One region of the Leisingera sp. SA215 genome, then DNA from elsewhere that is predicted to be linked to it. Evidence: riboswitches for the same ligand, from Rfam matches in the RefSeq annotation. Region 1 holds a riboswitch; the other holds the start of a gene.
What was found. Region 1 has a riboswitch for thiamine pyrophosphate ahead of thiB (thiamine ABC transporter substrate binding subunit). Riboswitches for the same ligand answer to the same signal wherever they lie in the genome.

Region 1 (14,696 bases):
CGCTATGCCTTCATCAAGGCGCAATGGCACGCCGATATTGTGGACCGTGCTCTGGAAGGGTTTCAGCAGCTGATTCCGGCGGATCAGATAGATGTCTTCGATGTGCCCGGTGCCTTCGAAATGCCGCTGCTGGCGCAGGAGCTGGCCAAAACCGGCAAATACGCCGCCGTGGCCTGCGCCGCACTGGTGGTCGACGGCGGCATCTACCGGCACGACTTCGTGGCGCAGGCCGTGGTTGACGGGCTGATGCGCGCTGGCATGGACACCGGCGTGCCTGTGCTGTCGGTGTCGCTGACGCCGCATCACTTCCAGGAGACGGATCACCACATGGCGATCTACCGCGCCCATTTCGTGGAGAAGGGCCGCGAGGCGGCGCGGGCGGCGCTGATGATCACCGAAACGCGCCGGGCCGCGCGGGCCGCCTAGCCCAAATAGGCCTTCAGAGCCGGCGGCGGGTTGTCCAGCAGCTCCGCCGTCGGCTGCGGGGGATGGGCCTTGCCTTCCGCGACCAGCACCACCTGATCGGCAATGCGGCGGGCATCATTCGGTTCATGGCTGACCATCATCACGGTGGCGCCGCTTTCGCGCGCGAGCGCTGCCACCAGATCCAGCATCCCGGCCTTCAAAGCCGGGCCAAGCGCTGCAAAAGGTTCATCCAGCAGCAAAATATCGCGGCCCTGCACGAGCACCCGCGCCAGGGCCACCCGGCTTTGCTGCCCTCCGGACAGTGCCGCGGGTTTTCGGGGTCCCATGCCGCCAAGGCCAACCCGGATCAGCGCGGCGTCAATCTTTTGCCACTCCGCCTGATTGAGCCGCAGGTTCGCATGCAGCCCCAGGCCGACGTTCTGCGCCACGGTCAGATGCGGAAACAGATTGCCGTCCTGAAACAGCATGGCCACCGGCCGCTTGCCAGGCGCCTTGCTGGTCAGGTCCGAGCCGTTCCAGGAAATGCACCCGCGGATGACGGGCAGGAAGCCTGCCACCGCCTCCACCAGCGTGGACTTCCCGGCACCCGAAGGCCCGATCACCGCGACGCAGGCGCCCGGCGCAATCTCCAGGTCCGCCTCCACCGCATAGCCGCCGTTCATAATACGGCAATTCTCAAACTTCAGCATGCCAGCGCCCTCCGCGGTCCAAAATCCAGAACGCCCCCATCGAGAGCACCAGCAAGAGGAGCGCCGCCCCTGCCGCCGCGTCCATCCGGTATGCCCCCATCAGCCGGTAGATTTGCAAGGGCAGAGTGGCGAAATCTGGATCGGCAAACAACGCCACCACACCCAGATCCCCCATCGACAGTGCTGCGGCCAAACCCGCGGCAAATCCGGTTTGTGCGCGCATCCGGGGCAGATAGACCCGGCGCACAAAGGCCCAGCCCTGCATATCCAGCGACAGCGACAACCGGCCATAGCGGCCCAGCACCTCCCGCGCCCGCGGGACCAGGATACGCATGGCAAAAGGCAGCGCCATCACCGCATTGACCAATGCGGTGACCGGCAGCGCCAGGGCAAAGGGGTCTGCAACCGGGTAGATCAGAATGAACAGCCCGGTACCGATCACCAAAGGGGAAGCCGCAAGGCCAAGTATGCCCGACAATTCGGTCAGGCTGTTCCGGCCGGCCGCAGCGGCAGCCGCCATTGGCAAAGCCAACGCCAAAAGGATCACTGTGCTGATTGCAGCCACCAGGATGGAATTTCCCGCGGCCCGCCATACCGTGCTGTTCAAATCAGCAAGACCGGGCAGTCCAGACAGCACAATCGCTGCCAGCGGCAGCAACAGGAAACCGGCTGAAAGAGCGATCCAGGCGGCGTCAAGACCGCGCGCCGCAGCCCCCTGCCCGTCCCAGCGCCGCACCGCGCGGTCAAGGCCGGCGCCGAAACCTTCGCCTGCCGACACCCGCAGCGCCGCCAGTGCCGCAGCGCCGGTCAGCAGCAACTGCACCCCAGACAAAAGCGCGGCGCGGCCCAGATCGAAATCAAATCGGAATGCTTGGTAGATCGCGAGCTCGATTGTGGTCGCCCTGGGGCCGCCGCCAAGGGTCAGCGCAACCGCGAAGCTGGAAAGGCAGATGGCAAAAACGACAGCCAAAGCACCCGGCGCCACCCGGCGCAGCATCGGCCCCTCCAACAGCCGCCACATCGCCAGCGGCCCGGCCTTCAATTGCGCCGCCAAACGGAAGCGTTCAGCCGGTATTTCCTGCCAGCCTTGCAAGATCAGCCGTGTGGCCAGCGGCAGGTTGAAGAAGACATGCGCCAGGACCACCCCGTGCAGACCGTAAATTTGCACCGGCTCCAGCCCGATCAGGCCGAAAAAGCTGCTCAGCCAGCCAGCCCGGCCAAACACCGCCAGCAGACCCAGAATGGCGACGATCACTGGCAGGATGAAGGGGGCGCCGAGCAGGGCAATCAGCAGAGCCCGCCCCGGAAACCGCCGCCGCGCCAGTGCGCGGGCCACGGGAACCGCCAGACCGACGCTCAGCAGCGCCGACAGGCTGGCCTGAGTGAGCGTGAACCGCAACGCCGCCCAGTCGCTGGCACCCAATCCGGTTCCGGCCTCGGCCCTGAGTGCCACAGCACCCAAGGTTCCCAAGATCAGCGCGACGACAAGCAGTGCCGCGCTGATTCCAGGAAAGCCGCTTACTGGCTGAGCGCGTCCAGCCATTCGCCCAGCGCCGCATCCCGCAATTCCGCCGCTTCAGTCTCGCTCAGCAGCAGTGATTTCTCCGGCACGATCAGCGTCTCAAAACCCTCTGGCAGGCCCGCTGCCGGTGTCACTGCAGGATACATCCAGTTGGTGGTCGGAATGACCGACTGAAAGGCGTCGGACACCATGAAGGCCAGGAACTGATCGGCCAGCTCAGGCTGATCGCTGTTTGCCAGCTTGCCCGCAACTTCGACCTGCATGTAATGGCCTTCATTGAAAGCGGCTGCCGATTTGGAGCCGTCTTCCTCGGCAATCAGGTGATAGGCGGGCGAGGTGGTGTAGGAGAGCACCATATCGGCCTCGCCTTCCAGGAACATTCCATAGGCCTCGGACCAGCCCTTGGTTACGGTCACGATGTTGTCTGACAGGCCCATCCAGATTTCCGGCGCCTCGTCGCCATAAGCTGCCTTGACCCACATGAGCAAACCCAGACCGGGGGTTGAAGAGCGCGGGTCCTGTATGACGATTTTTTTGTTGCTGGCGGCCAAGGCTTTGAAGTCTGCCGGTGCAGCTGCGCCGGCGTTGTGGACAAAGGCGAAATAGCCCCAGTCATAAGGCACAAAGACCGCATCGTTCCATTCGACCGGCAGCGCGAAATCGGCACCGACTGCGTGCTCGGCAAACAAGCCGGTTTCCTTGGCTGCGGCGGTCAGGTTGGTGTCGAGCCCCAGCACCACATCGGCGTCGGACCGTTCACCTTCCAGCTTCACCCGCGCCAAAAGTGCGGCGCCGTCCCCCGCGCCGACCAGCTTCAAATCGCAGCCGCAGACCTCTTCGAACGCCTTTTCGACTGCCGGGCCGGGGCCCCAGTCGGAGACAAAGCTGTCGTAGGTATAAACGGTGAGTTCGGGCGTTTCGGCAATGGCTGCCGAGGCACCAAGCAGTCCCGCTGCAAATGCAAGATGTTTCATGCCATCCTCCTTTGCGGCTTTGGGCAAGGATGGAGGCTGTCCAGTACCTTCCCTCCGCCGGTGTGATCCGGTTCAGGTTCAACGGGTGTCATCTCAGCGCTGCCGCGCACCCCGAGGTCTCGCGGACCTTAAAGTTCAGTGCAAGGAAAGACAAGCAGAAGGCCCGTCTGGCCTTGGTGTTCAGGGCATCCGGACTGCCCTGCGGCACCCCAATAATAGGTCATTATTACTGACCAAATGTTTCGCGCGCGAAACATTTGGTGTAACTCTCTGTCCTTTCTGCCCTGTTAACCCTTGAGCCTGTGCGCGGCCTTGTTTGCAAGGGGTGTTCGCGGGCGCCTACTGACAGGCAGCGCCGCTGCGGCAACGGATGCCCCTTGAGGCGTTGCGCCTGGACAGGTAAGCACGTCCCGCAAAGGAGACCGCGCTTCATGTCGATGAACAGCTTTGGACACCTCTTCCGTGTCACCACCTGGGGCGAAAGTCACGGGCCTGCGCTTGGCGCCACCGTGGACGGCTGTCCGCCGAATGTCCCGCTGAAACCGGAGGTGCTGCAGCAGTGGCTCGACAAACGCCGTCCCGGCCAGAACAAGAACACCACCCAGCGGAATGAACCGGATACGGTAAAGATCTTGTCCGGCGTGTTCGATGGCATGTCCACTGGCACGCCGATCCAGCTGATGATCGAAAACACCGACCAGCGGTCCAAGGACTACGGTGAAATTTCCCAGACCTTCCGTCCGGGCCATGCCGACATCACGTATTTCCAGAAATACGGCAACCGCGACTACCGCGGCGGCGGGCGGTCTTCGGCGCGCGAAACCGCGGCGCGGGTTGCGGCCGGCGGTGTTGCACGTGAAGCAATCAAGGCGCTGGCACCGGGGATGGAGATCAAGGGTTACATGACCCGGATGGGTGAGCTGGAAATCGATCGCAGCCGGTTCGACTGGGACGCGATCGAACAGAATGATTTCTGGATCCCCGACGCGGGTGCGGTGCAGGAGTGGGAAGACTATCTGCAGGCCCTTCGCAAGGCGCATGACTCGGTTGGCGCGGTGGTTGAGGTTGTCGCCCGGGGTGTCCCTGCCGGCATCGGCGCACCGGTTTATGGCAAGCTCGACACCGACTTGGCGGCTGCAATGATGTCGATTAACGCGGTGAAGGGCGTGGAGATCGGCGAAGGCATGAATGCCGCCCGGCTCAAGGGTTCGGAAAACGCCGATGAGATCTTTATGGGGGAAACCGGTCCTGAGTATTCCTCCAACCACGCCGGCGGCATTCTGGGCGGGATTTCTACCGGACAGGACGTGATTGTGCGCTTTGCGGTGAAGCCGACGTCTTCGATCCTGACCCCGCGCCAGTCGATCCGCAAGGATGGCTCGGTTGTGGAAGTCATCACCAAGGGCCGTCACGACCCCTGCGTCGGCATCCGCGCGGTGCCGGTGGCCGAGGCGATGATGGCTTGCGTGATCCTGGACCACCTGCTGCTGCACCGCGGTCAGATTGGCGAGAATCAGGGCCATATCGGCTGAAAACAGGCGCTAATCAGACTGAATGCCCGCATGCCTGCGCAGGCTAGTCGTGATCTGTGGCGCATTGGCTGTGATCGCCGAGCGCGGTCAGCACCTTGCAGCAGCCACCGTTGCCGCCGTCGCAGAGGTGGCTGATCCGCTCCAGCTCCGAGGCCAGCTGTTCCAGTTGGCGGATGCGGTCGCGGATATTGGCAAGCTGGCTGCGGGCGATGCGGTCTGCCGCGGCGCAGTCGTCCCCCAGCTGGCCGTCCAGCCCCATCAGCAGCTTGATATCCTCCAGTGAAAACCCAAGGTCGCGGGCGTGCTTGATGAACCCCAGCGCATCCATCCCGTCCTGCCCGTAACGCCGCTGATTGCCGGCATTGCGGCCCGGCGGTGGCAGCAGGCTTATTTCCTCGTAGTAGCGGATGGTGGGCACCTTCACGCCGGTGGCCTTGGACAGCTGGCCGATAGAAAACATCGCAGATCCTCTTGAAGCTCTAGTGACTAGAGCCCTTAGGTTGATCCCGAATCAGAATTGAGGACAAGTGAAATGGCAGGCTGCTGCAATCATGAGGCAAAATTTGACGGGGTTTCCGCGGACTACAAACGCAGGCTATGGCTGGTGATCGCCATCAACGCCGGGATGTTCGCGGTGGAAATGGGGGCTGGCCAGCTGTCCGGCAGCCAGGCACTGAAAGCAGACGCGCTGGATTTCCTGGGCGACGCGCTGACTTATGGCATTTCGCTGGCGGTGATCGGGGCATCCCTGCGCACCCGGGCGCTGGCGGCACTGGGCAAGGGGGTCAGCCTGTTGCTGATGGGGGCCTGGGTGTTCGGGTCCACGGTGTATCAGGTGTTCTATGTCGGTGTTCCGCAAGCCCAAATCATGGGTGTTATCGGATTTATGGCGCTGGCGGCGAACTTGATTTCGGTGATGTTACTGGCGCGCTACAAGGACGGCGACGCCAATGTGCGCTCGGTCTGGCTGTGTTCACGCAATGATGCGATCGGCAATGTCGCGGTGATGATTGCGGCGCTGGGGGTCTGGGGCACGGCGACTGGCTGGCCGGACCTGATCGTGGCCGGGATCATGGGCGGGCTGTTCCTGAGCTCTGCCTTCCAGATCCTGGTGCAGGCGGTGCGGGAATGGCGCGAGGAAGAGGCGCACGCAGAAGCGCATCAGCACTAGGGCAGAGACCGTCCGCGGGCGGAAGCGAAGCGCCCGCCCGTGGGGGCGGACGGGCGCTGCCCGGGCCGACGGCCCGGGTCGGTGAAAATTAGCAGAAAAGCCCTGCGTACTCTTCGCGCAGGGCTTTCTTCTGCACCTTGCCCATGGTGTTGCGCGGCAGCGCGTCCAGCAGGATGATCTCCTTGGGCTGCTTGAACTTGGCCAGTTGGCCGGAAAGCGCCGCCTTGATCGCTTCGGCGCTTGTGCCGTCACCGTCAGGGACCACCACGGCCACCACACCCTCGCCGAAATCGGGATGCGGCACGCCGATCACCGCGCTTTCCAGCACGCCGGGCAGGCCGTCGATCAGGCTCTCGACCTCTTTCGGGTAAACGTTGAACCCGCCGGTGATGATCAGATCCTTCTCGCGCCCGACAATGGTGACATAGCCTTCGGCATCAATCTTCGCCATGTCACCGGTGATGAACCAGCCGTCCGACTGCAGTTCCTCTGCCGTTTTCTCCGGCATCTGCCAGTAACCCTGGAACACATTCGGCCCGCGCACCTCCAGCACGCCGATCTCTCCGGCTTGCACCTCTGCCTCGTCCTGCATCACCCGCGCCTCGACCCCCGGCAGCGGGAAACCAACGGTGCCGGCCCTGCGCTCTCCGTCATAGGGGTTTGAGGTGCTCATATTGGTTTCGGTCATTCCGTAGCGTTCCAGAATGCGGTGGCCGGTGCGGGCCTCCCATTGCTCGTGGGTGTCCACCAGCAAGGGCGCGGATCCGGAAATGAACAGGCGCATGTTTGCGGCCCGCTCCTGCGTGAGGCGGTCATCCGCCAGCAAGCGGGTGTAAAAGGTCGGCACCCCCATCAGCGCCGTGGCGGCGGGCATTGCCTGCAGGATCGCATCGGCATCGAACATAGGCAGGAACACCACTTGGGCCCCCGCAAACAGCGCCACATTGGTCGCCACAAACAGCCCGTGAGTGTGGAAAATCGGCAAGGCGTGAATCAGCACGTCTTCCTTGGTGAACCTCCAATAATCCCTCAGGGTCAGCGAGTTGGACGCCAGGTTTTCATGGCTCAGCATCGCGCCTTTGGAGCGGCCAGTAGTGCCGGAGGTGTAGAGGATCGCTGCCAAATCATCCGGCTCGCGGGCAACGGGGTCAAACCCGGGCTGCCCATCCGCCAGATCGCGCAAGGATCCCTGCCCCGCCGCATCCAGCGTCAGAACCTGCGACGCCCCGCAGATAGTGCAGATCTCCTTCAGCCGCGTGGGATCGCAGACCATGACGCGCGGCGTTGCGTCGCCCACGAAATAGGCCACCTCAGGCCCGGTGTAGGCTGTGTTCAAAGGCAGGAAGATGCCGCCGGCCATGACGGTGCCGAGGTACAGTTCGATCGCTTGAATGGTTTTCTGCACCTGCACTGCCACCCGGTCCCCGGGCCGAACGCCCTGCGCCGCCAATGCCGCCGCCATCCGCTCTGCACCAGCAAACAGCGCCCCGAAAGTGACCATGCCGCCATCCGGCTGCCGGGCAAAAACATGATCGTCGCGCCCCAGCGACGACTGGCGCAGCAAGCGGATCAGGTGATTGGCATCATACATTGGCGGCTCCCGTCTAAACCGGCGCCATTTGCGCCTTCTCCCCGTCCGAAATCAAGCCATTGATCTTTACGGCGCTTGGGAGCAGGGTCGCGCCATGGTAAACTCCTTAACATCGCATCGGCCTATGCTGGCGATCCTGCTGAAAGTGGCAGCGATTGCGCTGTTCACCGCTCTGTCGGGGATCATCAAGGCAACATCCGAAACTGTGCCGGCAGGGGAGGCGGTGTTCTTTCGCTCCTTCTTCGCGATTCCGGTAATTGTTGCCTGGCTCGCCGCGCGCGGCGAGCTGCGGCACGGGCTGATCACAAAAAAGCCTATGTATCACGTGTGGCGCGGGCTGGTCGGAACCTCGGCGATGGGGATGACCTTCATGGGGCTGGCGCTGCTGCCGTTGCCGGAGGTCACCGCCATCGGCTATGCCACCCCGATTTTCACCCTGATCCTGGCCGCGCTGTTCCTGGGAGAAACCATCCGGCTGGTGCGGATCAGCGCCGTTGCGATTGGCCTGCTTGGCGTGCTGATCATGATCTGGCCGCGGCTGGGCGGCGATCTAGAGAATGGCGCCATGCTGGGCGTGCTGCTGGTGGTCGGCGCCACTGTCGCCCGAGGCTTCGTGCAGATCCACATCCGCCGGATGGTGCAGTTCGAGCACACCGCAGCAATCGTGTTCTACTTCTCGCTGACCGCCTCCGGGCTGGCGCTGCTGACCGCGCCTTTCGGCTGGGTGATGCCCGATCCGAATACGGCCGCGTTGCTGGTCAGTGCCGGGCTGGTTGGCGGGGTGGCCCAGATCCTGGTCACCTCCTCCTACCGCTTTGCCCCGGCCTCGATGCTGGCGCCTTATGACTACGCCTCGATGATCTTTGCAATTATCATCGGCTATATCTGGTTCGACGAGTGGCCGACGCTGGTGATGCTGGCCGGCGCAGCGCTGGTCATTGCCGGCAATGTTCTGGTGATCTGGCGCGAGCACCGGCTGGGCCTGCAACGCGGCAAGGCCAAGCCAATGATCGACCCCAAGGGCGGATAACAAGCTCTAACTGGACCAGATACCGGAAATCATCGCGCCAAGAGCCACAATGTGGATCAGCATGATCGCCCGGTCGTTCCATAGCACGCCAACCAGGAACCAGCCTGTGAGTCCAGCCAGGAACAGATAGATATTCCAGGGATGCAAGCCCCATGCGGTGGCAGAGTATCCGAGGATCTGCACGATGGACGCGGCCCATTTCAGAACAAATGCCGGGTTGAGTGTGGTTGCTTTTGGCAAAGCCTGAGCGTCAGACTGCACGGGTCAGCCCCCCGTCGACGCGGATGTTCTGGCCAGTTGTATAAGCGGCTTCTTCCGAGGCCAGATAAGCAATCAGCGCAGAAATCTCACGCGAGGTGCCGTAACGGCCCATAGGAATGCGGGCTTTGCGGTCCTCGGTTTCAGGCAGGCTGTCGATGAAACCCGGCAGCACGTTGTTCATCCGCACGCCCCGGGCCGCGAATTTGTCCGCAAAAAGCTTGGCAAAGCTCGCCAGCCCGGCCCGGAACACGCCGGACGTGGGGAACAGCGGATCCGGCTCAAACGCCGCAAACGTCGAGATATTGATGATCGAGCCTTTCCCCTGCGCTGCCATGATCGGGGCCACCAGCCGGGCCGGGCGGATCACGTTCATCAGGTAGTATTCCATCCCCAGATGCCAGTCGTCATCGCTGATTTCCATAATGTCGCCCTTGGGCCCGTGACCTGCGGAATTGACCAGAACGTCGATCCGTCCCCAGCGGTCCATCGCCTTGTCCACCAGCGCCTGCAGATCCTTTTGCTTTATGTTAGAGCCGCTATGCCCCACCCCGCCCAGTTCCTGAGCCAGGGCCTCGCCCTTGCCTGAGGAGGAGAGAATGGCAACCTCATACCCCTGTTCGTGCAGATGGCGGGCAGCCTCGGCGCCCATGCCGCTGCCTGCGGCGGTGAAGAGAGCAACTTTGGTCATATCCATACTCCTTTGCTTGTTCTCAAGATGGAGGTTGACGGCGCGCTTGACCAATCATGTCTCATCGCGCGAGACTGCAGAAAAACTACTGTCTTGGATCTGATGCGCCTGCCCAACCTCAATGCCCTGCGGATGTTTGACGCTGCCGCCCGCCACCTGAACTTCGGCCGTGCGGCCGAGGAGCTGCATCTGACCCAAGGGGCCGTTGCTCAGCAGGTGCGCAGGCTGGAGGCGGATCTGGGGCATAAGCTGTTCCACCGCCACGCACGCGGGCTGACGCTGACGGATACCGGGCGCAGTTACCACGCGCCGGTGAGCCAAGCCCTGACGCTGGTCCGCGACGCGACGGACAAGCTGGCGCCGGCGGTGCAGCAGGTGACGCTGTCGGTGACGCCTTCCTTTGCGTCGAAATGGCTGGTGCCGCGGCTGCCGGAGTTCGAAGCGGCGCATCCGGATATTGATTTGCGGGTGGTGGCCGAGGAAAGCCTGACTGATTTCAAACGCGATGGGATCGGCATTGCTATCCGTCAGGGCGGCAAGCCGCAGGAGGGAGGTTTGAATTCTGCCCTGCTTTCGCTTGTAGATCTGGTCGCCGTGGGACCACAGGATATGGCTTTGACTTTGGGAGATACTCCAGATCTCGCCGACTTGGCGCAGTACACGTTGATCCAGGACGGGCATCGGCATTGGGATCTGCTGCTGCGTCAGGAAGGGCTTAATGCAACCGGAAGGGTTCTGCAATTCAACCAGACCGCTCTGGCTATGGATGCGGCCATGAACGGCCAGGGCATCGCACTGGTGCCACGGATATTTCTTGGCAGCCAGCCGCTGGTGGTCATTTGGCAAGCACCCCGTCTGGGGGACCAGGGATTTTATGTGCTGTGGCCCAGCGCAAGGGGCCGGGCCAAGACGGTGGTGGACTGGCTGTTGCGCCAGTAGGGCTCGGTCAGGGGCAGCCGCGGCGATTTCCGTAGCCTTAGGTGAATTAATGGCACCACCGCGGCCCCGTTCAGGCCGCCACTTGCTGCTGCCGCTAGGCTGCGGGCGACATGCCGACCTGTTTGCGGAACACCCGTGAAAAGGCGGGCTCGGACGCGCAGCCGGCAATTTCCGCGGCGGCGGCCACGGTCAGCCCCTGTTCCGTCAGCCCTTGGCAGGCGATCTGCAGCCGCCAGCCGATCAGGTATTGCATCGGTGTCACCTCCATCTTGGCGGTAAACTCCTGAGCGGAGGAAGTGCGCCACATGTACCTCGGATCCGATCATCCGCAGGGTCAGTCACGGACATCCGGCCGGTCCTCCCGGCCGCGGTTGCTCATCAACCGGCTCATGGCGAGAATGCCGGCAGCGAGCAGCGCCAGCAGCACCGCGTGACCATAATAGCCTAGCCCCGAGGCCATGCCGACACCCCCGGCCGCCCAAAGGCTGGCCGCCGTCGCCATCCCTCCGACCCGCTCATCGCCATGTATGATCGCCCCGGCGCCTAGAAAGCCGATCGCTCCGACAATCCCCTGCATAATTCGCGTCGGGTCAGTTCCCATATCAAGGGTCAGCGCTTCCATCGACAATTCCATGGTGATCAAGGTAAAACCCGCCGCCCCAAGCGAGACAATCATATAGGTCCGCATGCCCACCTTGCGATGCCGCAGCTCCCGGTCCAGGCCCAACAGCGCGCCGGCTGCAGCGGCGCAGATCAGGCGCAGACACAGCTCCCAATAGCTCACATAAGCAATACTCAGGTCCATCGCGTTCCCGTTCCTCCGTGGCGGGCAGCAGCACGCAGCGTGCCCCGGAATGATTTTCCGTCAATATGCCCGACTATGGCACAGTACCGGAATGAGTGCAGAAAAATGGCTTTGGCCGCTATGAACCGTGAAAGGCAGTCCGGCGCCGCAAAGAAAAAACCCCGCACGCAGGCGGGGTTTTCCGTGCCTTATTGGCGTGCGCTTACGCGCGGACCAGTTTTTCGTAGTCCTCGGCGATCTCACGGGTCAGCGCGCCGACTTCGAATTTGTAGGGTCCGATCTCGCCAACCGGCGTAACTTCGGCGGCGGTGCCAGTCAGCCAGCACTGCTCAAAGCCTTCCATTTCCTCCGGCTTGATGCGGCGCTCATGCACGGTGATCCCCTTGTCTTTCAGCATCTGGATCACGGTCTGGCGGGTAATGCCATTGAGGAAGCAATCCGCCAGAGGGGTGTGCACCTCGCCATCCTTCACAAAGAAAATGTTGGCGCCGGTCGCCTCGGCCACAAACCCGCGCCAGTCCATGAACAGCGCGTCCGAGCAGCCCTGCGCGGCCGCTTTGTGCTTGGATATAGTGCAGATCATGTAAAGGCCTGCCGCCTTGGCATGGACCGGGATGGTTTCCGGCGAGGGGCGTTTCCATTCGGCAATCGCCAGCTTGGCGCCCTGCATTTTGGCGTCGCCATAGTAGGCGCCCCAGCCCCAGACCGCGATTGCCATCCGCACCGGGTTGGCAGCCGAGGCCACCCCCATATCATCACCGGACCCGCGCCAGACCAGCGCCCGCACATAGGCATCCTGCAGGCCGGAAGCCTTCAGCGCCTCACCCTTGGCCGCCTCGATCTGATCGACTGTGTAAGGCATCGGCATGTCCAACGCCTCGGCCGATGCGATCAGGCGTTCGGAATGCTCGCGGCTCTTGAAGATCTTGCCGTTATAGGCGCGCTCGCCTTCGAACACGGAGGAGGCATAATGCATGGCATGGGTCAGAATATGCACCTTGGCATCCCGCCAGTCGACCAATTCCCCATCCATCCAGATCACACCGTCGCGGTCGTCATAACTTGCCATGCCGCACCCTCCTAAAACTCTGCGGGATTTCCATTTATTGCGCTAGCTGCGACCGGACCGGACACAATCTTGCGCCAAAGCTGCGATTCGATACATCTTCACCCTTGGAATGTCAACAACACTGACATAAACTGACCGGCATTACAGACGAGGGGGCACCGAATGCCTGAAGGCCGGACAGGGCAGGGATACGGCGGCGAAAGCCTGCTGTTCCTGACGGATGAGCAGCTGCGCCAGGGGATCGAGGCAATGTTTTTTGCCTACCGCGGCTTTACGGCCGACCCGGACCGGATTCTGGCAGAATTGTCCTATGGCCGGGCGCATCACAGGGCGGTCCACTTTATCAACCGTTCGCCCGGCACGACAGTGAACAACCTTCTCAGCATACTGGGTGTCACCAAACAATCGCTGAACCGGGTGCTGCGCACATTGATCGGCGATGGTCTGGTGATCAGCAAGGTGGGTGAGCTGGATAAGCGCGAGCGGCATCTGTACCTGACTGATCAGGGCGCCGCTCTGGAGGCCACGCTGTCGGATGCCCAGCGCGCCCGGATGCGCGCCGCCTATAAGGATGCAGGCCCCGAAGCGGTGCAAGGATTCAAGAAAGTGCTTGAGGCAATGATGGATGCGGATATGCGCCGTGCCTATGCCAAGCTGCGGGATTGAGCCACATGAGCATGAATGACGCCCATCTGCTGATCGTCGATGACGACGAGCGCATCCGCAGCCTTCTGAAAAAATTCCTGATGCGGTCCGGCTTTCTGGTAACGGCAGCGCGGGATGCGGCCCATGCCCGGCGGGTGTTGGCAGGGCTGGATTTTGACCTGATCGTCATGGATGTGATGATGCCCGGCGAGGACGGTATCTCGCTGACGCAATCGCTGCGAGAGACCATGGCCACACCGATCCTGCTGCTGACCGCCAAAGGCGAGACCGAAGACCGCATCGCTGGCTTGGAGGCAGGTGCAGATGACTACCTGCCCAAACCCTTTGAGCCGAAGGAGCTTTTGCTGCGGGTGAACGCGATCCTGCGGCGGATGCCGGACACTGTGGCACAGGAATGTGCCCTCAAAGTGCTGCATCTGGGCGCCATCCGCTATGACATTGAACGCGGCGAGATGTGGCAGGGCGACGAGCTGATCCGCCTCACCGGCACCGAAAGCCAGCTGATGAAGATCTTCTCGGCGCAGCCGGGCGAGCCAGTGTCCCGCACCAAGCTGGTCGAAGATCTGGGCCGCGACCGCGGTCAGGCGCAGGAACGCGCTGTGGACGTGCAGATCACCCGCCTGCGCCGCAAGATCGAGCCGAACCCGAAACAGCCGCAATATCTGCAGACGGTGCGCGGCGCCGGTTATATGCTGGCACCTGACTAAAGCCTTTTGCACTCCTTTTTCTGGCTGAGAATATCCCGTAGACTGGAACGGAGTCCCGGCTTTTTCCTTGCGGCCACAATCCGCCCCCTCCTAGGGTCGCGCCAAGGCCCGCCGCAGGAGGAGACCCCGATGACCACCGCCCTGATCACCCATGCCGATTGCCTCACTCATGTGACCCCTGACGGCCACCCGGAACAGGTCGCACGGCTGGCGTACATCCTGCACGCGCTGGAACCCTTGGAGCTGAAGCGCATCACCGCACCGATGGCCGCCGAGGACGACATTCTGCGCATCCACCCGGCAGACTACCTCTCGGACTTGCGCAAAGCCTCCCCGGCGGAGGGCTGGGCACAGATCGACGGCGACACGTTCATGTCCCCCGGCTCTCTGGATGCCGCCTTCCGCGCAGCGGGCGCGGCGGTGCGCGGTGTCGACATGGTGCTGGGCGGCGAGGTGCAGAACGCTTTTGCCGCCGTGCGCCCGCCGGGACACCACGCGGAGACCGGTACTGCCATGGGCTTCTGCCTGTTCGGCAATGCCGCGCTGGCCGCCAAACACGCGCTGGACCATCACGGCCTCAGCCGGGTCGCGGTGGTGGATTTCGACGTGCACCACGGCAACGGCAC
Region 2 (14,696 bases), on a different contig from region 1:
CCACCTCTTCAACCTTGCCGCCGTCCACATCAATCGCACCCATCATCGGCTGCTGGTCTTCCACAGCCAAAGTGTAATTCGACAGGATCTCATAGGCTGCAGGCCAGGTTTCCTCAGTGCCGGACCAGGCCGCCTTGAAGATGCGCGAGGGCGAGAAATCGCAATCATTCACCGCGTTCGGGTTCGGGCCCCAGGCCGGATCCGTGAAACAGGCCTCTTCGCCCGGCGGCAGATCGACAAATTTCACATCATAGGCCGACATCGCCCAATGCGGCTGCCAGAAGGTGACCAGCAGCGGCGTCTTGCGTTCAGTCGCAGCGCGCAGTTCAACGATCAGGGCGGCCTCGGAGCCCGCAGGCACGGCCTTGAACGGCAGGTCCAGCCCGGCCATGCGGTCGGCGCCAGGCGTGCCCCAGTCGGCGGGATAATCCACCAGGCGGCCATTGGGCAGGGTTTCCGCGGTGGCGAACTGCATCGCGCAGTCCTTCAGCGCTTCCCAGGCCGGCAGGCCGGGGCAGATCTCGGCCACATGCGCCGGATAGGCGATGCCTTCGCGCGCGTTCAGCTCCAGATCGCCGAGTTCGACCACGGTGCCCTCTTCGATCTTCTTGGCATATTCATCCGAGACGTTCGACGACCAGATTTCCAGCGTCGCGTGAATGTCGCCATCGGCAATCGCCTGGAACTGGTTCAGCATCCCGGCCGAGACAAATTCCACCTCATAGCCCGCGGCCTCCAGCATCCCGGCGGCAATATGGGTGGTCACATGCTGGCCGGTCCATTCATTGACTGCCAGCTTGATCGGCTTGCTGGTATCGCCGAGTTCCGCCGCCGAGGCAAAACCCGCAGCAACCGTCATTGATGCGGCGCCCAGCGCCAGCGCATATCCTTTGAAGTTCATTATTCTACTCCCTGTCAGTGGCCTTGCGCCGCCGATTGCCCGGCTTGGCGCCTGTTTTGGACCCCGGTGGTTCATGGCTGCCGCTGGCCTTGCGGCTGATCTTGTTGTTGCCATCAGACGCCCACGTTCCAAGTGTGGCCGGGGATAATGCAAGTATTGGAACATATTACGACGGTTTGTCGAGCCGATGCGGCAGGAAATGCGAAATATTCCGATTAACGGTTTAAGTTCTTGTGCAATCAGTCAAGTTCCAAAAGCACCCTGCTCCGCGCAACTGACGCCTGCATCCGGCATAGCGCGGCAGCGGATACCGCTTCAAGCCATTGCGCGCAAACAACAGCAGCGCCCCCGCCCGGGGCGGGAGCACTGAAACCGGAAACCGGGCCCGGCGGGTCAGGACCGGCCCTTGCCGGTGGCCTCCTCGACAATCGGCATCCACTTGGCCCGGTTCACTGCCAGCCAGCCGCGGGCCGCGCCCTGCGGGGTTTCGCCCCGGACATCCACCAGGCCGATCAGCGGCTGCTGGTCCCAGATACTCAGCTGATAGTTCTTCAGGATCTCATGGGCAGCCGGCCAGCGCGCCTTGAATCCGGACCAGCTCGCCTTCATCACCCCGCCGCGGTAAAAGTCGCAATCGCCTGCGGCCTTGGGGTTCGGCCCCCAGGAGGGATCAGTGAAACAGGCGGGTTCCGGCTTCGGCAGGCGCACAAATTGCAACGCATAAGATGACATCGCCCAGTGCGGCGCCCAGAAGGTGGCGATCACCGGGCGCTTTTCCTTATAGGCGTTCTGGAATTGCTCAATGATTGCGGCCTCGGAGTCGGCGGCAACCACATCAAACGGCAGGCCCAGGGCCCGGATCCGGTCCGCCCCCGGCGACCCCCAGGATTCCGGATAGCCGACGTAGATACCGCGCTTGCCCTTGCCATCTGCCGAGAAGATACCTGCGCAGTCGCGCAGCGCCTCCCAATCCGGCAGGCCAGGGCACATCTGCGCCACATAGGGCGGGAAAACCACACCATTGCGGGCGTCCAGCCCCATGTCGCCCAACTCATCAACGCGGCCGGCATCGCGCACGGCGTAATAGTCCTCCGGGCTGCTGGTGGTCCAGATCTCCATTAGAGCGTGGACATCACCTGCGGCCAGCTCGTCATAGATGGCGGCCGGATCCGACTCCACGTATTCCACCGTATAGCCTGCCTCTTCCAGCATGCCGCCGGCGATGTATGTCGACAGATGCTGGCCGGTCCAGTTGTTCAGCGACAACCGGATCGGCGTCCCCGCATCCCCCATGTCGGCTGCGTGAACAGCCCCTGAAACCGCCAGCGCCCCCAGCGCTGCCGCAAACGCTTTGAAATTCATTAGCGCCACTCCCGTACTGCCAGTATTTCCACCCGCCGCACCCCCGGGCACGGCTCTGGATCCGGTATAGCGGGCGGGAGTTGACAAAGGTTAACACGCGGCCGGAAGCGGCGGTCCTATGGCGCGGAAAAAACCTAAAACTTGCCTCAACCGCGGAGCACGCAAACTGGCTGCCTTGGCCGGCTAGCCGGTCCTGCGCGCCGCCAGCAGCACCGGATCATAGGTCAGCGGCAGCTTGCCGCCCCGGCCGAAGCGCTGCCGGTAGCTGTCCTCGAATTCCTGCAGCCGCCCGCGGCTCCAGCTTTGCTGGGCGTGGCCGTTGACGCCGGTCCGGCGCAGGTGTTTCAGCAGGTCCAGGGCGGTATCGAACTCCAGCACCGCCGGCTGCTGCCTGACGGCCCGAATCTCCAAGCCTTCCGGCAGCACCGACGGCCATTCCCCGGCGTCCAGATAGCTGGGTGCGGCGGCGGCTGACCCCAGCGCAGCCAACTCGCGGAACTGGTTGCGGCCAAAGCCGGACAGCGCCAGCCAGCCGCCGGGTTTCAGCCGCGCCGCCAGCCGGGCGGTCAAGGCCGGCAGGTCCGCGACCCACTGAACAGTCGAGGCTGAGGCGATCAGGTCAAACTGCTGCGGCAGCGGCAGGGTCTCGACAGCGCCGGCCTCGAACCGGGACTGCGCCGGGGCTGCGCCCCCCAGCGCCTGCAGCGCCTGCGCCGCCTCGGGCACCAGGTCATTCAAAAGCAGGCTGCCGGCCGTGAACCGCTGCAGCAATTGCCGGGTCAGATGGCCGGTGCCGCAACCGAACTCCAATACCGCCTCGAACCGGCGGGGCGCGCCCTGTGCTTGCAGCAGACCGGCAAGCTGCGCCGCAATGTCCGCCTGCACGGATGCGGTGCCATGGTAGCTTTTCAGCCCGCGGCGGAAGCTTTGGCGCACACGTCCCTGATCCAGCTGAGGCGGCAGCGTGTCTTTCACTGGAACAGCTCCTCCCAGTGCGAGAAGCGGTCAAAGGGCGCATGCGGCGCATCCAGATGCGATACGTTCTGCCCTGCCCAGGCCCGTGCCAGGTTGGCCGGCGGGAATATCTTGTCGCCGGAGCTGATCCAGACGCTGTCAAAACGCATCTGCGGCGCATCCCCGCGGCGCTCAACCGCCAGGAGCTCGGTGCGGCGCGCCTCCACGTCCAGCGCCTCGGCCTTTTGCTCAGCGCCGAACACGCGGGTCAGAAAGCTTTGGTAGCTTTCCAGGCTCAGCGTCTCCATTGTCCTGCGGAACACCGCAGGCGGAATGCCCGCACCGCGGTTCACAGGCTGCAAACTGCCGTTCACTGCCGCCTTGCGCCGGAACGGGTCAGGCCGCCCCTGCTGCCAATGGCCATAAGAGGCGACGCCGAAAGACCAGGCCAGCAGGCTGACCTGCCCGTAACCGGACAGGTCCGGCAATTCCGCGTCCAAATCGGTGTAACCGCTGGCAAACAGGATGTCCTGCGCGCCGTCCAGATGCCAGAACACCTCCGGCCCCACAGCCCAGCCGCCGAAGACCACGATGGCCTCGGCCGCACTGTTCTGTTTGAGCCAGCGGAATTCCATCGCTACAGCTCCCGCGCCAGCCGCAGCATGCCCGCGGTGATTTCGCTCAGCTGATCCGGGGACGTGATGAAGGGCGGCATGGTATAGATGTTCTTGCCGAACGGGCGCAGGAAGACGCCCATGTCATGCGCCCGGGCATGGGCTTCGTCCGCCGAGACCGCATGCGCCATCTCGATGACACCGATCGCACCCAGAACCCGCACATCCGCCACATTCGGCAGATCCCGCGCAGGCGCCAGTTCAGCCAGCATCTGCTGGCCAATCGCGGCAACGGTGCCGCGCCAGTCCTGCCCGGTGAGCAAATCCAGCGAGGCCTTGGCCGCAGCGCAGGCCAGCGGATTGGCCATATAGGTCGGCCCATGCATGAAGATCCCGGGATTACCGCCGCCAACCCCTTCCGCAACGCGGTCGTTCGTCATGGTGCAGGCAAAGGAAATATGACCGCCGGTCAGCCCCTTGCCGAGGCAGATGATGTCCGGCTCCACGGTGCAGAAGCCGGTGGCAAACAGCTCACCCGTGCGGCCGAAGCCGGTGGCGATTTCGTCAAAGATCAGCAGGATACCCAGCTCATCGCACAAGCGCCGTGCCTGGTTCAGGTATTCAGGGTGGTAGAAATACATGCCGCCGGTGCCCTGCACCACGGGCTCCAGAATGAAGGCGGCGATACGATCCGTGTTGGCCTCCAGCACCGCGCGCAGTTCTCCCAGCCCGTTTTGCGCCGGATCATCCACCCAATCCTCATGGATGCGGATCGGCGGGCGGCTGACGAAATGCTGCACACTCAGCGCGCCCTGGAACAGGTGGTGCATGCCGGTGTCCGGATCGCAGACGCTCATCGCCTTCCAGGTGTCGCCGTGATAGCCGGAACGGATGGTGGCAAACTCCTTGCGCCCGGGCTGGCCGATGGCGTGCTGGTACTGCACTGCCATTTTCATCGCCACCTCGACCGAGACTGAGCCGCTGTCGCAGTAGAAGATGCGGCTGAGGCTTTCGGGGGTGATTTCCAGCAGCTTGCGGCCCAGCTCAATCGCCGGATCATGGGTCAGCCCGCCGAACATCACATGCGGCAGCGTGTCGAGCTGGTCGTGGATGGCCTGGGTGATCGCCGGGTTTCTGTGGCCGTGCATCATGCACCACCAGGACGACATGGCGTCGATCAGCCGGGTGCCATCATCGAGGGTAATATGCACGCCCTCCGATTCCTTGACCACAAAAGTCGGGCCGGGTTTGGCGACGTTGGTGTAGGGGTGCCACAGATGCTGCTGATCGAATTCCAGCTGGCTGAGGTCGGCCGTCATGCCGGATCTCCCTTGCTCAGCGCCTCGCGGATCAGGTCGAGGTTGATGTTCTCGGCAAAGGCCGTGGCCAGCGCCTCGGCACCCTCTTCGGGGCGCGTTGCGCCTGGACCGCCCGCAGCCGGGCCGCCTGCGTCACTTCCGACACCCGGTGCGCTGCGCAGCGCCTCGATATAGGGCAGCCGCCCCAGATGCGCCGCCTTGCCGAACTGGCAGATGGTTTCCTCCACCTCAGGCTCCGGGTTGCCGATGAAAGCGACGCCAACCACGTCGCTGCCTGCATCCTGCAGCGCCTTCAGCGACAGCAGCGTGTGGTTGATCGTGCCCAGTTGGGTGCCCGCGCACAGGATCACCGGGGCGCCCCAGCGCGCAATCAGGTCCAGATACAGGGCGCGCCGGTTCAAGGGCACCATCAGCCCGCCCGCGCCCTCGGCCACCAGCACGCCATCCACCTGGGGCAGTTCCAGCCTGTCCGGATCGATCTCTGTCTCCTCTGCCTCGGCCGACAGATGCGGCGACGCGGGCAGTTGCAGCAGATAGCCTTCCGGCAGTGCCGGGCGGCCGGACAGGCGGGTGACGATCTGGCTGTCGGTTTCTTCCTCCAGCCCGGATTGCACGGGTTTCCAATAGGTGGCCTCCAGCGCCTGCACCAGCCCGGCAGAGAAGATGGTCTTGCCAATGCCGGTATCGGTTCCGGTTACGACCAGCGTGTTCATGGGCGTCATGGACGTCATGGGCTTGCCTCCAGTTCGCGGGCGAGGTCTTCGAACATCGCGGTGATGACCTCTGCCCCCGTATTCAACGTGATCGACAGCCGCAGCCGTGCGGTGCCGCGCGGCACTGTCGGCGGGCGGATGCCGCGAATGTCATATCCCTGCGCCTGCATTGCGGACGCCAGCGCCATTGTGCGCTTATCATCACCGATCACCACCGGCAGGATCTGGCTTTGAAAGCCCTCCAGCCCGCACAGGCGTCTGGCCTCTGCTTGGGCATGGGTGATCCCCTGCCACGCCTGATCGCGGCGGGCGGGGTTCTGCTGCAGCTCCTGCAAGGCCGCGCGCACCAGCGCCGCGTTCAACGGCGAAGGCGCAGTGGCAAAGATGAACCCGCGCGCCTTGTTGATCAGCGTTTCGACCAGCACCCGCTGGCCGCAGATCAGCGCGCCCGACGCGCCCAGCGCCTTGCCGCAGGTGTGCAGGGACAGCACGTTGGGGCGGTGGGCTATGCCATGCGCCAGCCCGCGCCCCAGATCTCCGAACAGGCCGGAGGAATGCGCCTCATCCACGACCAGCACGGCGCCGTCTGCATCGGCCAAGGCCATCAGCGCGTCCAGCGGCGCCAGATCGCCATCCATGGAATAGACCGCCTCAACCGCGATCCAGACCTGCCCAGTGCCGCCACCTGCGCGCCAGTCGCGCAGCACCTGCCCAGCGTCAGCAGCATCGCCATGGGCAAAGCTGCGGGTCTCGGCCCGGCCCAGCCGCATGCCGTCATGGGTGCTGGCGTGGATCAGCGCGTCGTACAGGACCAGATCGCCCTGTTGCGGCAGGGTCGAGAAGATCGCCTGATTGGCGTTGAAACCGCCGCCCATGAACAGCGCGGCTTCGGTGCCGAAAAATTCTGCAGCCTCAGACTCAAGCCGCTCGTGCTCCGCGTCATTGCCGCGCAGCAGGCGCGCGCCGCCCGCCCCCACCGGCACGCCGCGCGCCAGCGCATCGGCGGCGGCCGCGCGCAGCACGTCGCTGCCCGCCAGGCCGAGGTAGTCGTTGGAAGCAAAGTCATGCCCGTCCCGCGGCATCAGCTGCCGGTAGCGCCCGCGGCTGCGCAGCGCTTCCAGCGACTTTTCATGCCTCGGGAAGGCGCCCGCCATCAGCGGCTGCCGTCACATCCCACCGCCATTGCGGTGATGCCCAGACGGTCGAACAGCTGCTGGTCCTTGTCCTCTTCCGGGTTGTCAGCGGTCAGCAGCGTGTCGCCGACAAAGATCGAATTGGCACCGGCAAAGAAGCACATCGCCTGCATTTCGTCCGACATATCGGTGCGGCCTGCGGACAGGCGCACGTGGGATTTCGGCATCAGGATGCGGGCCAGCGCCACCGAGCGGACAAATTCGATCGGGTCCAGCTTTTCCACATTGGCCAGCGGCGTGTCGGCGATCGGGATCAGCATATTGACCGGCACCGAGTCGGGATGTGCCTCCAGCGTTGCCAGCGCCAGCATCATGTCGATCCGGTCCAGCTGCTGCTCACCCATGCCGACGATACCGCCGGAGCACACTTTGATACCCGCCTCGCGCACCCGGTTCAGGGTGTCGATCCGGTCCGCAAAGGTGCGGGTGGTGATGATTTCGGAGTAATAACGCTCGGAGGTGTCGATGTTGTGGTTGTAGTAATCCAGCCCGGCATCGCGCAGGCGGAACACCTGATCCTCGTCCAGCATGCCCAGGGTCATGCAGGTCTCCATGCCTAGGTCCTTGACGCCCTGTACCATCGCTTCGAGTGCGGCCATGTCGCGGTCCTTGGGCGAGCGCCAGGCGGCGCCCATGCAATAGCGTGTCGCGCCGCCTTCCTTGGCCTTCTTCGCCTCGGCGATCACGCGCTGAACCTCGATCAGTTTGGAGGCCGACAGCTGCGCACCGTTGCGCGCCGACTGCGAGCAATAGGCGCAATCCTCGGCGCAGCCGCCGGTCTTGATGCTGAGGAGCTTGGATTTCTGCACCTGATTAGGGTCGAAATACTGCCGGTGCACCGTGTGCGCCTGAAACAGCAAGTCCATAAAGGGCGTGTTGTAAATCGCTTCCGCTTCTTCGCGGGTCCAGTCGGTGCGGATGGGTGCAGCGTCCAGCATGCTGTCTCCTGTTCTCGTATACCTGTTGGCCATGCGCGGATGGCGTTGCCAAGTTTTATAGATAATTTCATGACCCGCGATCAAGCATCAAAGCCGCGCCGCAGCGATTTGCCCCGCATTTTAACCAACACACCACACAACGCCATGATTTTAATAAATAAAAATAATCTACAAAGATTCCGGTTGACGCGCCCCCTGCGCCTCCCCTACCCCTAAAGCCACGCAGGGGAGTCCCGCCAAGGGGACTGAGAGGCGTTTAGGTGCGGGGCAACCCGAACCGGCGGCGCGACCCTTTGAACCTGACCCAGTTGATACTGGCGTAGGAAGCAAGGACGCGCCTTTTGGCCCCCTGTCCCCGCGGGGACAGCCGTTTGAAACGGGCGCACTCCGGTAAAGCAGGCCTCCTCGCCTGCCGGTTTCCCAAGCCACACCTCATCTGGTGTCTTTTCTGAGTTTTCGGCTTTGAGGAGCACCAAAATGAACGTCCCCAACCCCAAGATCACCACGGGCGCCTTGCCTGCGTCGCGCAAGATCTACGTCAATGGCGAGGTCCACCAGGACATCCGCGTGCCGATGCGGGAAATCTCCACCCACCCCACCGCGGGCGAAGCGCCGCTGCCGGTCTATGACAGTTCCGGCCCCTATACCGACCCGGACGTGCTGACCGATATCCGCCAGGGCTTGCCGCAACTGCGCCGCCAGTGGATCGAAGCCCGCGGCGATGTCGAAGCATACCAGGGCCGCGACGTGAAACCCGAGGACAACGGCTTTGTCGCGGGGGACCGGCTGGTGCCGGAGTTTCCCGTGAAACCCGCGCCGCTGCGCGGCAAGGATGGCGCGGCGCCGACCCAGCTGGCCTATGCCCGCGCCGGCATCATCACCGCCGAGATGGAATACGTCGCGATCCGCGAAAACCAGCTGCGCGAGCTGTCGCCCTGCCACGGCACCCGCGACGGCAATGATTTCGGCGCCAATATCCCCGACTACGTGACCCCGGAGTTTGTGCGCTCGGAAATCGCCGCCGGCCGCGCCATCATCCCGGCCAACATCAACCACCCGGAAATCGAACCGATGATCATCGGCCGCAACTTCCTGGTCAAGATCAACGCCAATATGGGCACCTCCGCCGTCACCTCTTCGATGGAGGAAGAAGTCGACAAGCTGGTCTGGTCGATCCGCTGGGGCGCCGACACGGTGATGGACCTGTCGACCGGCCGCAACATCCACAACACCCGCGAGTGGATCGTGCGCAACAGCCCCGTGCCGATCGGCACCGTGCCGATCTATCAGGCGCTGGAAAAGGTCAACGGTATTGCCGAGGACCTGACCTGGGAAGTGTTCCGCGACACGCTGATCGAACAGGCGGAACAGGGCGTCGATTACTTCACCATCCATGCGGGCGTGCGGCTGCACATGGTGCCGATGACGGTGGAGCGGGTGACTGGGATCGTGTCGCGCGGCGGCTCGATCATGGCCAAGTGGTGCCTGCATCACCACAAGGAGTCGTTCCTGTACGAGCATTTCGAGGAAATCTGCGACATCTGCCGCCAGTACGATGTGAGTTTCTCGCTGGGTGATGGGCTGCGCCCCGGCTCGATTGCGGATGCCAACGACGAGGCGCAGTTTGCCGAGCTGGAAACCCTGGGCGAGCTGACCAAGATCGCCTGGGCCAAGGATTGCCAGGTGATGATCGAGGGGCCGGGCCATGTTGCCATGCACAAGATCAAGGAAAACATGGACAAGCAGCTGGAGTGCTGCCACGAGGCGCCGTTTTACACGCTTGGCCCGCTGACCACCGACATCGCACCGGGTTATGACCATATCACCAGCGGCATCGGGGCGGCGATGATCGGCTGGTTCGGCTGCGCGATGCTGTGCTACGTGACGCCCAAGGAACACCTTGGGCTGCCAGACCGCGACGACGTGAAAACCGGGGTCATCACCTATAAGATCGCGGCCCATGCGGCGGATCTGGCCAAGGGTCTGCCGGGCGCACAGCGCCGCGACGATGCGCTGAGCCGCGCCCGGTTCGAATTCCGCTGGGAGGATCAGTTCAACCTGTCTCTGGACCCCGACACCGCGCGGGAGTTCCACGACCAGACTCTGCCCAAGGAAGCCCATAAGGTCGCCCATTTCTGCTCCATGTGCGGGCCGAAGTTCTGTTCGATGCGGATCAGCCACGACATCCGTGCCGAGGCGCAGAAGGAAGGCATGGAGGCGATGGCCGCCAAGTTCCGTGAGGGCGGCGAGCTGTATGTGCCTGCCGCCGAGGCCGCCGCGGCCAAGACGGAACCGGCGGAATGATCACCATTGCAGGCGCGGGCCTTGCCGGCCTCGCCTGCGCCTATGAGCTGGCGCAGCGCGGGGCGCGGGTCACTGTCTATGAACGGGGGAAAGCGCCCGGGGACAGCAGCGTCGCGCGTTTTGCCGGCGGCATGCTGGCGCCCTGGTGCGAACGCGAAAGCGCCGAGGAGCAAGTGATCACCCTCGGCAGCCGCGCCTTCGACTGGTGGGCCAGGGTCACCCCGGTCCACAGGCGCGGCACGCTGGTGGTGGCGCCACCCCGCGACCGGGCAGAGCTCAGCCGCTTTGCCCGCCGCACCACGGGCCATCGCAGCGTCGAGGGGGCGGAGATCGCGGCGCTGGAACCGGTGCTGGCGGGGCGGTTCGCGCAGGGGCTGTTCTTTGACGGCGAGGCGCACCTGGACCCGCGGCGCGCCTTGCGCGACCTGAGTGCCAAGGTGCAAGAAACGGGGAGTGAGATCCGCTATGGCACCCCTGCCCCGGCGGGTGTCACACTGGACTGCACCGGCATGGCGGCACCCCTGCCCGGCCTGCGCCCGGTGCGCGGCGAGATGGCTGTCCTGCAGTGCCCTGAGGTGGAGATCAGCCGCACCCTGCGTCTCTTGCATCCGCGGATGCCGCTGTACCTTGTTCCCCGCGGGGACGGGCATTTCATGATCGGCGGCACCATGATCGAGAGCAGCTCGGTCCGGGCCATCAGCCTGCGATCACTCAGTGAGCTGCTGAATGCCGCCTTTACCCTGCATCCCGCCTTTGCAGAGGCCAGTGTGGTGGAGACCGGCGCAGGGCTGCGCCCGGCCTATCCCGACAACCTGCCGCGGCTGACCGAACAGGACGGCACGCTCTACCTGAACGGGCTTTACCGCCACGGTTTTCTGCTGGCGCCCGCGATGGCACAGCAGGCCGCGGATCAACTGTTACCGGAGACATCGGATGAAAATCATCGTGAACGCCAAACCGCATGAGATATCCGCAACCGACCTGAAAGCGGCGCTGCACGAGCTGGGCTTTGCCTGCTCGTCCGTGGCGACTGCACTGAACGGCACTTTCGTCGCCCGCGGCAACCGCGAAGCGGTCCAGCTGAGCGAAGGCGACAGACTGGAAGTGCTCGCCCCGATGCAAGGAGGCTGAGATGCAATTCTACGGAACAGAAATCAGCTCCCGCCTGCTCCTGGGCACGGCGCAATACCCATCGCCTGCCATTCTGGCGGCGGCGGTGAAATCCAGCGGCACCGGGATCATCACCGTCAGCTTGCGCCGGGAAAGCACTGACGGCTCCGGCGCCGGCTTCTGGGACGGCCTGCGCGAGACCGGCTGCAGGATCCTGCCCAATACCGCAGGCTGCCATTCCGTGCAGGAGGCGGTGACCACCGCCCATATGGCGCGGGATCTGTTCGGCACGCCTTGGATCAAGCTGGAGGTGATCGGCCATTCGGACACGCTGCAGCCGGATGTGTTCGGGCTGGTCGAGGCGGCGCGCGTCCTTTGTGCAGACGGCTTTCAGGTCTTCCCCTACACCACTGACGATCTGGTGGTCGGCGAGAAGCTGCTGGAGGCCGGATGCGAGCTGCTGATGCCCTGGGGGGCGCCGATCGGCTCCGGCCAGGGAATGCGCAACCCGGATGCGCTCAGGGCGATGCGGGCGCATTTCCCGGAAGTGCCGCTGATTGTCGATGCCGGCATCGGGCGGCCCTCGGATGCCGCGCAAGCGATGGAGCTGGGCATGGACGCGGTGCTGCTGAATACCGCCGTTGCCAAGGCCGGCGACCCGGCCCGGATGGCTGCGGCCATGGCGCAGGCAATTGAGGCCGGGCGCGCGGGATATGAGGCCGACCCGATGGAGCGGCGCGACATGGCAGTGCCCTCGACCCCTGTTCTCGGCTTGGCGGAGTTTGCATGATGGAACGGTTTTACCTGATCACGGGCCACGTCGGCCGGCTGGAGCTGCTGGTGCCCCATGGGGCCAAACTGGTGCAGCTGCGCATCAAGGATGAGCCTGAGGCCGAAGTGCGCCGCCAGATCGCCCGCGCCCGCGACTTCTGTGCAGTGCATGACGCACAGCTGGTGGTGAATGACTTCTGGCAGGCGGCGCTGGATCTGAACTGCAACTTTGTCCACTTGGGGCAGGAAGACATGGACAGTGCCGACTTTGCCGCGCTACGCCGTAAAGGCGTGCGTTTTGGCTTGTCGACCCATGACGAGAGCGAGCTGGAGCGTGCCCTGTCCTTCGGACCTGCCTATGTCGCGCTGGGGCCGGTTTATCCGACGCTGCTGAAGAAGATGAAATGGGACCCGCAGGGGCTGGAGCGGGTGACGCGCTGGAAGCAGATAGCCGGGGAGACTCCTCTGGTCGCGATTGGCGGGCTGACGCCCGTGCGGCTGCCCGGGGTGTTTGCTGCAGGCGCCGACAGCGCGGCGGTCGTGACCGACATTCAGCTGGCCGATGACCCCGAGTTCCGCACCCGCGAATGGGTTGCGGCCTGCCGCACATGAGCCGCTACGCGCGCCAGATGATCCTGCCCGATGTTGGCACTGAGGGTCAGGAACGGCTGGCCCGCGCGCATGTGCTGGTGGTCGGCGCCGGCGGGTTGGGCTGCCCTGTGCTGCTCTATCTGGGCGCCGCCGGGGTCGGCCGTATCACCGTGATGGACGGCGATATGGTGGAAGAGAGCAACCTGCACCGGCAGGTTCTTTATACCATGGGCGACCTTGGCCGGCCCAAGGCAGCGGCCGCGCGGCGGCAGCTGCTGGCGGCCAATCCGTCGCTGCAGGTGACAGCGCAGGTTGCGCCTTTGGATGCGGCCAATGCTGCCGGTATGGTGGCGGCAGCTGATCTGGTGGTGGATGCAGCCGACAGTTTTGCGGTGTCCTATGTCCTTTCGGATGCATGCCGGCAGCAGGGCAAGGTGCTGATCTCGGCCTCTGCCCTGGGGCAATCGGGGTATGCCGGGGGATTTTGCGGCGGCGGGCCATCCTTGAGGGCGGTGTTCCCGGACCTGCCTGCGCGTGCGGCGACCTGTGCAACCGCCGGTGTCATGGGCCCGTCGGTCGGCATGATCGGCGCGCTGCAGGCCCAGCTGGCCCTGAAGTCTCTGCTGAATCACCAGCCGTCCCCGCGGGGACAGTTGTTTGTTTTCCGGCTGGAGGACCTGCAGGTGAGCAGCTTCCGCTTTGACGAGGCGGAAGAGCCGGAGGGGGCCCTGCCCTTTGTCGCGGCCTCGCAAATCACTGCGGCGGATACGGTGATCGAACTGCGCGATGCCGCCGAGGCGCCCGGCCTGCCCGCCCCGCGCGCACGCCGGATTGCCCGGGCGGATCTGCTGACGGCAGAGCTGCCGACCAAAGGGCGGATCGTTCTGTGCTGCCGCACCGGCCTGCGCGCCTGGGCGGCGGCCGCGGAGCTGAAGGCTGCGGGTTACGGCAACCTCGCCCTGCTGGCCGCAGGACACAGCGCATGACTGTGATCCTGGCAATCGGCGGCACCGACAGCAGCGGCGGCGCCGGCCTGACCCGGGATACCGCCATGGCAGCCGGGCTTGGGGCGGCAGTGCGTCCGGTTGTAACAGCGGTAACGGTGCAGACCGAGGAGGCGGTTCTGGCGATTCACCCCAGCCCGCCGCAGGCCGTTGCGGACCAAGCGCGCGCTGCCCTGGCAACACCGCCTGCACCCGGCGCCGTGAAGATCGGCATGCTGGGCTCGGCCGGGGTGGCGGAGGCCGTGAATGACGCCCTGCCCGCAGGCCTGCCCATCGTGCTGGATCCGGTGCTGAAAGCCTCCTCCGGCGGCAGGCTGATGGCGGCCGGCGGCTTTGGCGCCTTGCTGCAGCGGGCCGCATTGGTCACACCGAATCTGGTGGAGCTTGAAGCAATCTCCGGCTCGACCGGCAGCATCGAGGCGCAGGCGGCGCAGCTGCTTGCGCAGGGTGCCCGTGCGGTGCTGGTCAAAGGCGGCCATGGCACCGGCGCTGAAAGCATTGATGTGCTCTACACCGCCGATGGCGCGGCAACGCCCTTTGCCGCGGCGCGGCTGCCAGGCTCCAAACGCGGCACCGGCTGCAGCCTGGCCACCGCGATCGCCTGCCGCCTGGCCAGGGGAGACAGCCTGCCGGAGGCCTGCCGCCGGGGCAAAGCCGCCGTCCACGGCTGGCTTGGCTGCTGAAGCATGGCAGGTCACTCGGGCACGGTTTTGCGGCCGGATCGGAGCGGCTCTGCCCGGCAGGTATTTTCTGGTCCGGCCGGGAAGCAATCCTGCGCCCCCATTAAACGAGAAGCGTCTCCCCTGTAGCGAAGCGGAGAAGGCTTCGGCATGCGCCTGATTTCGCTGTCAGGATGCGCACAGGGAAACATTCTTCGAAACCTTCTTCGGACATATGTGCGTAAACGCAGATCCGCAGGAAG

Region 2: linked by a shared signal. The riboswitch ahead of thiC (phosphomethylpyrimidine synthase ThiC) and the one ahead of thiB (thiamine ABC transporter substrate binding subunit) in region 1 are both predicted to bind thiamine pyrophosphate.

Annotation. Positions count from the first base shown of each region.
Region 1 covers NZ_JBVVXU010000008.1:182,520-197,215, reverse strand. The annotation lists gene AC0KW6_RS11265 (6,7-dimethyl-8-ribityllumazine synthase) at 1-426, shown strand, start outside; gene AC0KW6_RS11260 (thiamine ABC transporter ATP-binding protein) at 423-1,115, opposite strand; gene AC0KW6_RS11255 (thiamine/thiamine pyrophosphate ABC transporter permease ThiP) at 1,102-2,658, opposite strand; gene thiB (thiamine ABC transporter substrate binding subunit) at 2,634-3,611, opposite strand; TPP riboswitch at 3,644-3,735, opposite strand; gene aroC (chorismate synthase) at 4,043-5,143, shown strand; gene AC0KW6_RS11240 (MerR family transcriptional regulator) at 5,187-5,603, opposite strand; gene AC0KW6_RS11235 (cation efflux transmembrane domain-containing protein) at 5,676-6,314, shown strand; gene AC0KW6_RS11230 (malonate--CoA ligase) at 6,403-7,905, opposite strand; gene AC0KW6_RS11225 (DMT family transporter) at 8,000-8,935, shown strand; gene AC0KW6_RS11220 (DUF6552 family protein) at 8,942-9,196, opposite strand; gene AC0KW6_RS11215 (SDR family oxidoreductase) at 9,186-9,890, opposite strand; gene AC0KW6_RS11210 (LysR substrate-binding domain-containing protein) at 9,987-10,823, shown strand; gene AC0KW6_RS11205 (helix-turn-helix domain-containing protein) at 10,918-11,130, opposite strand; gene AC0KW6_RS11200 (MgtC/SapB family protein) at 11,158-11,628, opposite strand; gene AC0KW6_RS11195 (branched-chain amino acid aminotransferase) at 11,831-12,697, opposite strand; gene AC0KW6_RS11190 (MarR family winged helix-turn-helix transcriptional regulator) at 12,860-13,363, shown strand; gene AC0KW6_RS11185 (response regulator) at 13,369-14,070, shown strand; gene AC0KW6_RS11180 (histone deacetylase family protein) at 14,200-14,696, shown strand, end outside.
Region 2 covers NZ_JBVVXU010000028.1:27,208-41,903, forward strand. The annotation lists gene AC0KW6_RS20065 (ABC transporter substrate-binding protein) at 1-901, opposite strand, end outside; gene AC0KW6_RS20070 (ABC transporter substrate-binding protein) at 1,295-2,263, opposite strand; gene AC0KW6_RS20075 (methyltransferase domain-containing protein) at 2,447-3,238, opposite strand; gene AC0KW6_RS20080 (pimeloyl-ACP methyl esterase BioG family protein) at 3,235-3,852, opposite strand; gene bioA (adenosylmethionine--8-amino-7-oxononanoate transaminase) at 3,855-5,150, opposite strand; gene bioD (dethiobiotin synthase) at 5,147-5,863, opposite strand; gene AC0KW6_RS20095 (8-amino-7-oxononanoate synthase) at 5,878-7,017, opposite strand; gene bioB (biotin synthase BioB) at 7,017-7,994, opposite strand; TPP riboswitch at 8,209-8,337, shown strand; gene thiC (phosphomethylpyrimidine synthase ThiC) at 8,472-10,298, shown strand; gene AC0KW6_RS20110 (FAD-dependent oxidoreductase) at 10,295-11,263, shown strand; gene thiS (sulfur carrier protein ThiS) at 11,232-11,429, shown strand; gene AC0KW6_RS20120 (thiazole synthase) at 11,431-12,198, shown strand; gene AC0KW6_RS20125 (thiamine phosphate synthase) at 12,198-12,791, shown strand; gene AC0KW6_RS20130 (HesA/MoeB/ThiF family protein) at 12,788-13,756, shown strand; gene thiD (bifunctional hydroxymethylpyrimidine kinase/phosphomethylpyrimidine kinase) at 13,753-14,457, shown strand.